Aromatoleum aromaticum EbN1: one gene and its partner. The protein of the gene in region 1 interacts with the protein of each later gene in a pairwise test. Links are inferred from orthologs where the notes say so. Each region holds a gene or a part of one and is shown in the gene's direction. Other genes may lie near its edges.

The links.
Region 2: the proteins of nth (region 1) and aceE interact in binary tests that used the Escherichia coli proteins (3 or more experiments, as listed by UniProt). The link is inferred for Aromatoleum aromaticum EbN1 from one-to-one orthologs.

What each region holds. Positions count from the first base shown.
Region 1 is NC_006513.1:2,898,594-2,901,961, reverse strand. What follows is about bases 151-3,096. They hold nth (endonuclease III), read left to right. Parts: upstream 151-1,280; coding sequence 1,281-1,913; downstream 1,914-3,096. Other genes in these bases: EBN1_RS13800 (c-type cytochrome), read right to left, coding at 2,715-3,047; EBN1_RS13805 (c-type cytochrome), read right to left, coding at 2,392-2,718; EBN1_RS13810 (DUF1841 family protein), read left to right, coding at 1,937-2,368; EBN1_RS13820 (electron transport complex subunit E), read left to right, coding at 573-1,271; EBN1_RS13825 (RnfABCDGE type electron transport complex subunit G), read left to right, coding at 151-559. Outside these bases: more of EBN1_RS13825, read left to right, coding at 1-150; EBN1_RS13795 (AAA family ATPase), read left to right, coding at 3,228-3,368. UniProt on the Escherichia coli protein: DNA repair enzyme that has both DNA N-glycosylase activity and AP-lyase activity. The DNA N-glycosylase activity releases various damaged pyrimidines from DNA by cleaving the N-glycosidic bond, leaving an AP (apurinic/apyrimidinic) site.
Region 2 is NC_006513.1:67,215-70,636, forward strand. Bases 1-3,179 are described here. They hold aceE (pyruvate dehydrogenase (acetyl-transferring), homodimeric type), read left to right. Parts: upstream 1-303; coding sequence 304-2,979; downstream 2,980-3,179. Other genes in these bases: aceF (dihydrolipoyllysine-residue acetyltransferase), read left to right, coding at 3,001-3,179. Outside these bases: more of aceF, read left to right, coding at 3,180-3,422. UniProt on the Escherichia coli protein: Component of the pyruvate dehydrogenase (PDH) complex, that catalyzes the overall conversion of pyruvate to acetyl-CoA and CO(2).

The sequences.
Region 1 (3,368 bases):
GACCCGCCCGTCGATCGAAGCCTCCGAGCAGGAGCAGAAGATGCGCCTGATCAACGACGTGCTCCCGCCGGACAGCTACGACAACGCGCTCCTCGAGGACTTCGTCGCCGTCGGACGGACGCCCGAGCTCGGCCTCGACCGGGGCGGGCGCATCTATCGTGCGCGTCGCGCCGGCGTTCCCGCGGCCCTGGTGTTCGAAGCGGGCGCACCCGACGGCTACGGGGGCAGGATCCAGCTCGTCGTTGCGGTTGGCGCGGACGGCCGCCTGGGCGGTGTTCGCGTGACTGCGCACAAGGAAACGCCGGGGCTCGGCGACTACATCGACCCCAGAAAGGATCGCAACAAGACTCAGCCGTGGATCGGTCAATTCGCCGGGATGTCGCTCGCGGACGTTGCGCCCGCGCAGTGGAAAGTCAAGCGCGACGGCGGCGTCTTCGCGTATCGCATCGGTGCGACGATCAGTGCACGCGCCGTGACGAACGCGACAGGACGAGTCCTCGAATATGCGGCCGAGCACCGCGATGCGCTGTTTGCGGCGTCGACCGGCAGCGCGCTCTGATGGAAACACAGCAATGAATCTCCAGACTTTTCGTGAAAACGCCTGGAATGGCCTGTGGAAGCAGAACACCGGCCTCGTGCAGCTGCTCGGCCTGTGTCCGATCCTCGCCGTCAGCACGAGCGTCGTCAATGCGGTGAGTCTCGGGCTCGCGACGGTGGTGGTGATGGCGGTATCGAACTTCGCCGTCGCGTCGCTGCGCAACTTCATCCCGTACGAGATCCGGATTCCGGTGTTCATCCTGATCATCGCCGCGCTGACGACGGTGGTCGACCTCGCGTTCAACGCCTACCTGCACGATCTCTATCTGGTGCTGGGCATCTTCATTCCGCTGATCGTCACGAACTGCATCGTCCTCGCACGGGTCGAGGCCTACGCGGCAAAGAACGACCCGGTGGCGTCCACCGTCGACGGAATCATGATGGGCCTCGGGCTGGTGTGGCTACTCGGCGTGCTCGGCGGCATTCGCGAACTGGTCGGCAGCGGCACGCTGTTTTCGGGGATCGAGATGGTCATCCCGGGCCTGTCTCCGCTGTCGGTGTTCGGTGACGATTACCCCGGCTTCCTGATCGGCGTGCTGCCTCCTGGCGCATTCTTCGCGCTCGGCTGCCTGATCGCGCTGTCGAACCGGATCCGCATGCGTGCGGCAGCCGGCAAGCCAGCGCGCCCGGCGAGCGACAGCGAAGGGCCTGCCCCGGCTTCGGCGGCGCCCTGAACCGGCCGGATGAAACGCGACGCGATTCGTGAATTTTTCCGCCGCCTGGCGGAGGCGAATCCGAGCCCGACGACCGAGCTCGAGTACGGGTCGCCATTCCAGCTGCTCGTTGCCGTGGTGCTTTCCGCGCAGGCCACCGACAAGAGCGTGAACCTGGCGACCCGCGAGTTGTTCGCCGTCGCCCCGACCCCCGAAGCCATGCTGAGCCTCGGGGAGGAAAACGTTACCGAACGCCTCAGGTCGATCGGCCTTTACCGCAACAAGGCGAAAAACGTCGTCGCGCTGTCGCGGCTACTGCTCGAGCGCCACGGCGGCGACGTGCCTCGCAGCCGCGAGGCCCTCGAAGCGCTGCCCGGCGTCGGCCGCAAGACCGCCAGCGTCGTGTTGAATATCGTGTTCGGCGAAGCGGTGATGGCAGTCGACACGCATATTTTTCGCGTCGCCAACCGCACCGGCCTGGCTCCTGGCAAGGATGTTCTCGCCGTCGAGCAGGCCTTGATGCGTCGCGTGCCGAAGGAATACCTGCACAATGCCCATCACTGGCTGATCCTGCACGGCCGCTACGTCTGCACGGCGCGCAAGCCGCGCTGCAAAGATTGCCTCGTGCGCGACCTGTGCGAGTTCCGCGACAAGACCGTTTAACCCAGAGCAACCGAGTCCAAAAGATGTTCAATCCCTCACGTGACCAGGTACGCAACTTCTTCATCGAAAGCTGGCGGAAATATCAGGCGAAGGAAGTACTGACACCGCTCGAACATATCGCTTCCGACCTCGTGCTCCTGCATCCCGAATATCAGGCGCTACTCGAAGACCCCGATTCGCTGTCGCGCGACTTCCTGCCGGAGGACGGACAGATCAACCCGTTCCTGCACCTGTCGTTCCACCTCGCGATCGAGGAGCAACTGTCGATCGACCAGCCGTCGGGCCTGCGCGCCGCGTTCGAAGCCTGCCAGCGCCGGCGCGGCAACCGTCACGATGCGCTCCACGACGTGCTCGAATGCCTCGGCGAAACGCTTTTCGACGCACAGCGCAACAACACGCAACCGGACGGTCCGGCTTACGTCTCGTGTGTCTTGCGCCGGGCACGCTCGAACTAGCCGGCGTGCCCTGACCTTCGCGCTCAGCGTTTCTGGTACAGGCCGGTCTGGGCGGCGAAGTATGCAGCAAGGTCGCCCAAATCCGCGGGCGACAGGTTCTCGACCTGGGCAGCCATGATCGGATTCTTCCGCCTGCCCGTCTTGTAGTCGAGCAGCGCCTGGTAGAGATAATCTTCGTATTGCCCGCCCAGGCGAGGAAATTCCGGCGAGGGACTGTTGCCGTCCGGGCCGTGACACGCTGCGCAGACCATCGATTTTTCCTTGCCTGCGGCGGGATCGCCCGCGTGCGCAGGGGAACCCGCCAACGCAAGAGCCGCCAGCGCCGGGAGGGTGATATTTCGTGTCATCATTGCGCCTCTCCTCCCGCGACGCTGTAGTAGGCCGCAAGGTCCGCCATGTCCTGCTCTGACAGGCTTGCGGCAATCGCGCGCATCGTCGGATGGCTGCGTTCGCCGTCGCGATACGCCTGCAGCGCGCGCACGAGGTATGCCGCATGCTGTCCGCCGAGCTTCGGCACCGGGTAGACATCCGGGAACGCGGTGCGATAGCCCGGAATGCCGTGACACCCCATGCACATCGAAGTCTTGGCCTGGGCAGCTTCTGCGTCGCCTTCCAGCGCCGAGGCGGCGGGTCCACCCAAGGCAAGACAGGCGGCGATGAGCAAATGTCGTCCGTGCATGGCGTCTCCTCGGTTTGTTTTAAGTATGGCTGAAGCGGCCGCAAAAAATTCTACGTCGCCTAAAGCGGAATGCAAATACCTGTCATTCTTCGAAAAACTCCGTGACTCCGTCAATCCGGCAGGCCCTTGCCCGCGCAGGCTGGCCCTATAATCGGTCCGGTTCAATCAGAGGATTCCCCGATGCGCTTCGAAGGTTCACAAGACTACGTCACCACTCCCGACCTGATGCTGGCAGTCAATGCCGCGATCAAACTGCAGCGCCCACTGCTGATCAAGGGCGAACCGGGCACCGGCAAGACCATGCTGGCCGAGCAGGTCGCC
Region 2 (3,422 bases), 2.8 Mb from region 1 along the record:
CGACTTGGCGCCGCCGCGACCGCTTCCGCCTCCCCCTCGCTTGGCAACTTCGGCCCGCGCCGCGGCGAAACACGTTCAACCTGGTCATTCGCTTCCCGCGAGGGGTTGCCTGCGATCCTGCCTGCAAGACTCCCGCCGTGAACCGCTCGTCGTGAAATTTGCCGCGCTTTTATTGCACATCACGAAAACACATTTTAGAATGTGAAACTTGCCGACCGGATGCAGGGTCGGCGATCCACGATTCAGCTCCGACTGCTCCACAAGAGCGGAAACCGCAAACCTCAATCGATGAGGAGACAGAGAATGGCCGCTACATCGAACGTGATCCTGAAACCCGACCAGGACAGCCAGGAAACCCAGGAATGGCTCGATGCCCTCGCCGGCGTCGTCGCCAACGAAGGCCCCGAACGGGCCCATTTCCTGATCGAGAAAATGATCGAGGCCGGCCGCGAGGAAGGGATCGACCTCCCCTATTCCGCGACGACCCAGTACATCAACACGATCCCCGTCAGCCAGCAGCCGAAATATCCCGGCAACCCGGACATGGAGATCAAGCTGCACTCCTACATCCGCTGGAACGCGATGGCGATGGTCGTGCGCGCAAACAAGCACACCAACGTCGGCGGACATATCGCGTCGTTCGCGTCGGCCGCTGCTCTTTATGACGTGGGTTTTTCGCATTTCTGGCGTGCGCCGACGAAGGACCACGGCGGCGACCTGATCTTCTTCCAGGGCCACTCGGTGCCGGGCGTCTATGCCCGCGCGTTCATGCTCGGGCGCCTCACCGACGAACAGCTCGACGGCTATCGCCAGGAAGTCTCCGGCAAAGGCATCTCGTCGTACCCGCACCCCTGGCTGATGCCGGACTTCTGGCAGTTCCCGACAGTGTCGATGGGTCTCGGGCCCTTGTGCGCGATCTACGCGGCACGCTTCATGAAGTATCTCGACAGCCGCGGCATGGTCGAGGCGAAGGACCGCAAGGTGTGGGCATTTGTCGGCGACGGCGAGACCGACGAAGTCGAGACACTCGGCGCGATCGGACTGGCTGCGCGCGAGAAGCTCGACAACCTGATCTTCGTCATCAACTGCAACCTGCAGCGCCTCGACGGCCCGGTGCGCGGCAATGGCAAGATCATCCAGGAGCTCGAAGCCGAATTCCGCGGCGCGGGCTGGAACGTTATCAAGGTCATCTGGGGCACGCACTGGGATCCGCTGCTCGCGCGTGACACGAAGGGGCTGCTGAAGAAGCGCATGATGGAAGCGGTCGACGGCGAGTATCAGACCTTCAAGGCGAAGAACGGCGCGTATGTGCGCGAACATTTCTTCAACACGCCGGAACTGAAGGAAATGGTCGCCGACTGGACGGACGACGAGATCTGGCGCCTGAACCGCGGCGGCCATGATCTGTTCAAGATCTTCTCCGCGTACAAGGCGGCCGTCGAACACAAGGGCCAGCCGACACTGATCCTCGCCAAGACGATCAAGGGCTTCGGCATGGGCCAGGCCGGCGAGGCGATGAACATCTCGCACCAGCAGAAAAAGCTCGACACCGACGGGGTGCGTCGCTTCCGCGACCGCTTCGAGCTGCCAGTGCCCGACGACCAGATTGCAGAAGTGCCTTACCTCAAGTTCGCCGACGATTCGCCGGAGCAGAAATACCTGCTCGAACGCCGCATGGCGCTCGGCGGCTTCCTGCCGGCCCGCCCGCGTCGCGCCGAAACGCTGCCGGTGCCGCCGCTCGCCACTTTCGCCGCGCTGCTGAAATCCTCCGGCGAAGGCCGCGAGCTCTCCACGACGATGGCGGTGGTGCGCATCATGAACACGCTGATGAAGGACAAGCAGATCGGCCGCCATGTCGTGCCGATCGTGCCGGACGAATCGCGCACTTTCGGCATGGAAGGCATGTTCCGCCAGTACGGCATCTGGAACCAGCAAGGGCAGAACTACGTGCCGGAAGACCATGACCAGCTGATGTTCTACAAGGAATCGAAGACCGGCCAGGTGCTGCAGGAAGGCATCAACGAAGCCGGCGCGATGGCCGACTGGATCGCCGCGGGCACCTCGTATTCGGTGCATGGCGTGCAGATGATTCCGTTCTACATCTTCTATTCGATGTTCGGCCTGCAGCGCACGATGGACCTGTGCTGGGCGGCAGGCGACCAGCGCACGCGCGGCTTCCTGATCGGCGGCACTTCCGGACGCACGACGCTCAACGGCGAAGGCCTGCAGCACGAGGACGGCCACAGCCTGCTGCTCGCGAACATGATCCCGAACTGCGTCAGCTACGACCCGACTTTCCAATACGAAGTCGCCGTTATCGTGCAGGACGGCATGCGCCGGATGTTCGCCGAACAGCAGGACGTCTATTACTACATCACCGTGCTGAACGAGAACTACGAGCACCCCGAGATGCCCACCGGCGCCGAAGCGGACATCGTCAAGGGCATGTACGCGTTCCGCAAGGGCGGCGAGTCGACCAGCAACCTGCGCGTGCAGCTGCTCGGTTCCGGCTCGATCTTCCGCGAAGTCATCGCCGCAGCCGACCTGCTGAAGAACGACTGGGGCATCGAATCCGACCTGTGGGGCTGCCCGAGCTTCAACGAGCTGGTCCGCGATGGCCAGGACGTCGATCGCTTCAACATGCTGCATCCGCTCGATGCGCCGCGCGTGAGCCACGTCGAGAAGTGCCTCAAGGACACGACCGGCCCGGTGATCGCCGCGACCGACTACATCAAGCTGTTCGCCGAGCAGGTCCGCCCCTTCGTCAAGCGCACCTACGTGACGCTCGGCACCGACGGTTTCGGCCGTTCGGACACGCGCGAGAAGCTGCGCCACTTCTTCGAGGTCGATCGCCGCTGGATCACGGTCGCCGGGCTGAAAGCGCTCGCCGACGACGGCCTGATCGAGCGCGACAAAGTCGCCGCCGCGCTGCTGAAGTACCAGCTCGATCCGAACAAGCCGAACCCGATGACTGTCTGAGCGCCCCAGGGAGACAACAACATGAGCGAACTCATTGAAGTGAAAGTCCCGGACATCGGCGATTACGCCGACGTCCCGGTGATCGAGCTGTTCGTCAAGCCCGGTGACACGATCAAGGTCGAGGACCCGATCGCGACGCTCGAGTCGGACAAGGCGACGATGGACGTGCCCTCGACCGCCGCCGGCGTCGTGCGCGAAGTGCTGGTGCAGGTTGGCGACCGCGTGGCCGAAGGCAAGGTGCTGATCAAGGTCGAGGCAGCCGGCGCCGAAAACACCGCTGCACCGGAAGCCGCCGGCAACGCGGCGGCGCAGGCGACCCCTGCGAGTTCCGGCGCGGCGTTGGAACAGTCGGAAGCGTCCGCCCCCTCGGCCGCCTCCGCCGCAACTGCGTCGGCCCCGACCCCAACCCCGACCTCCGCCCCCGCCGCAACCGGAGGCAGCAC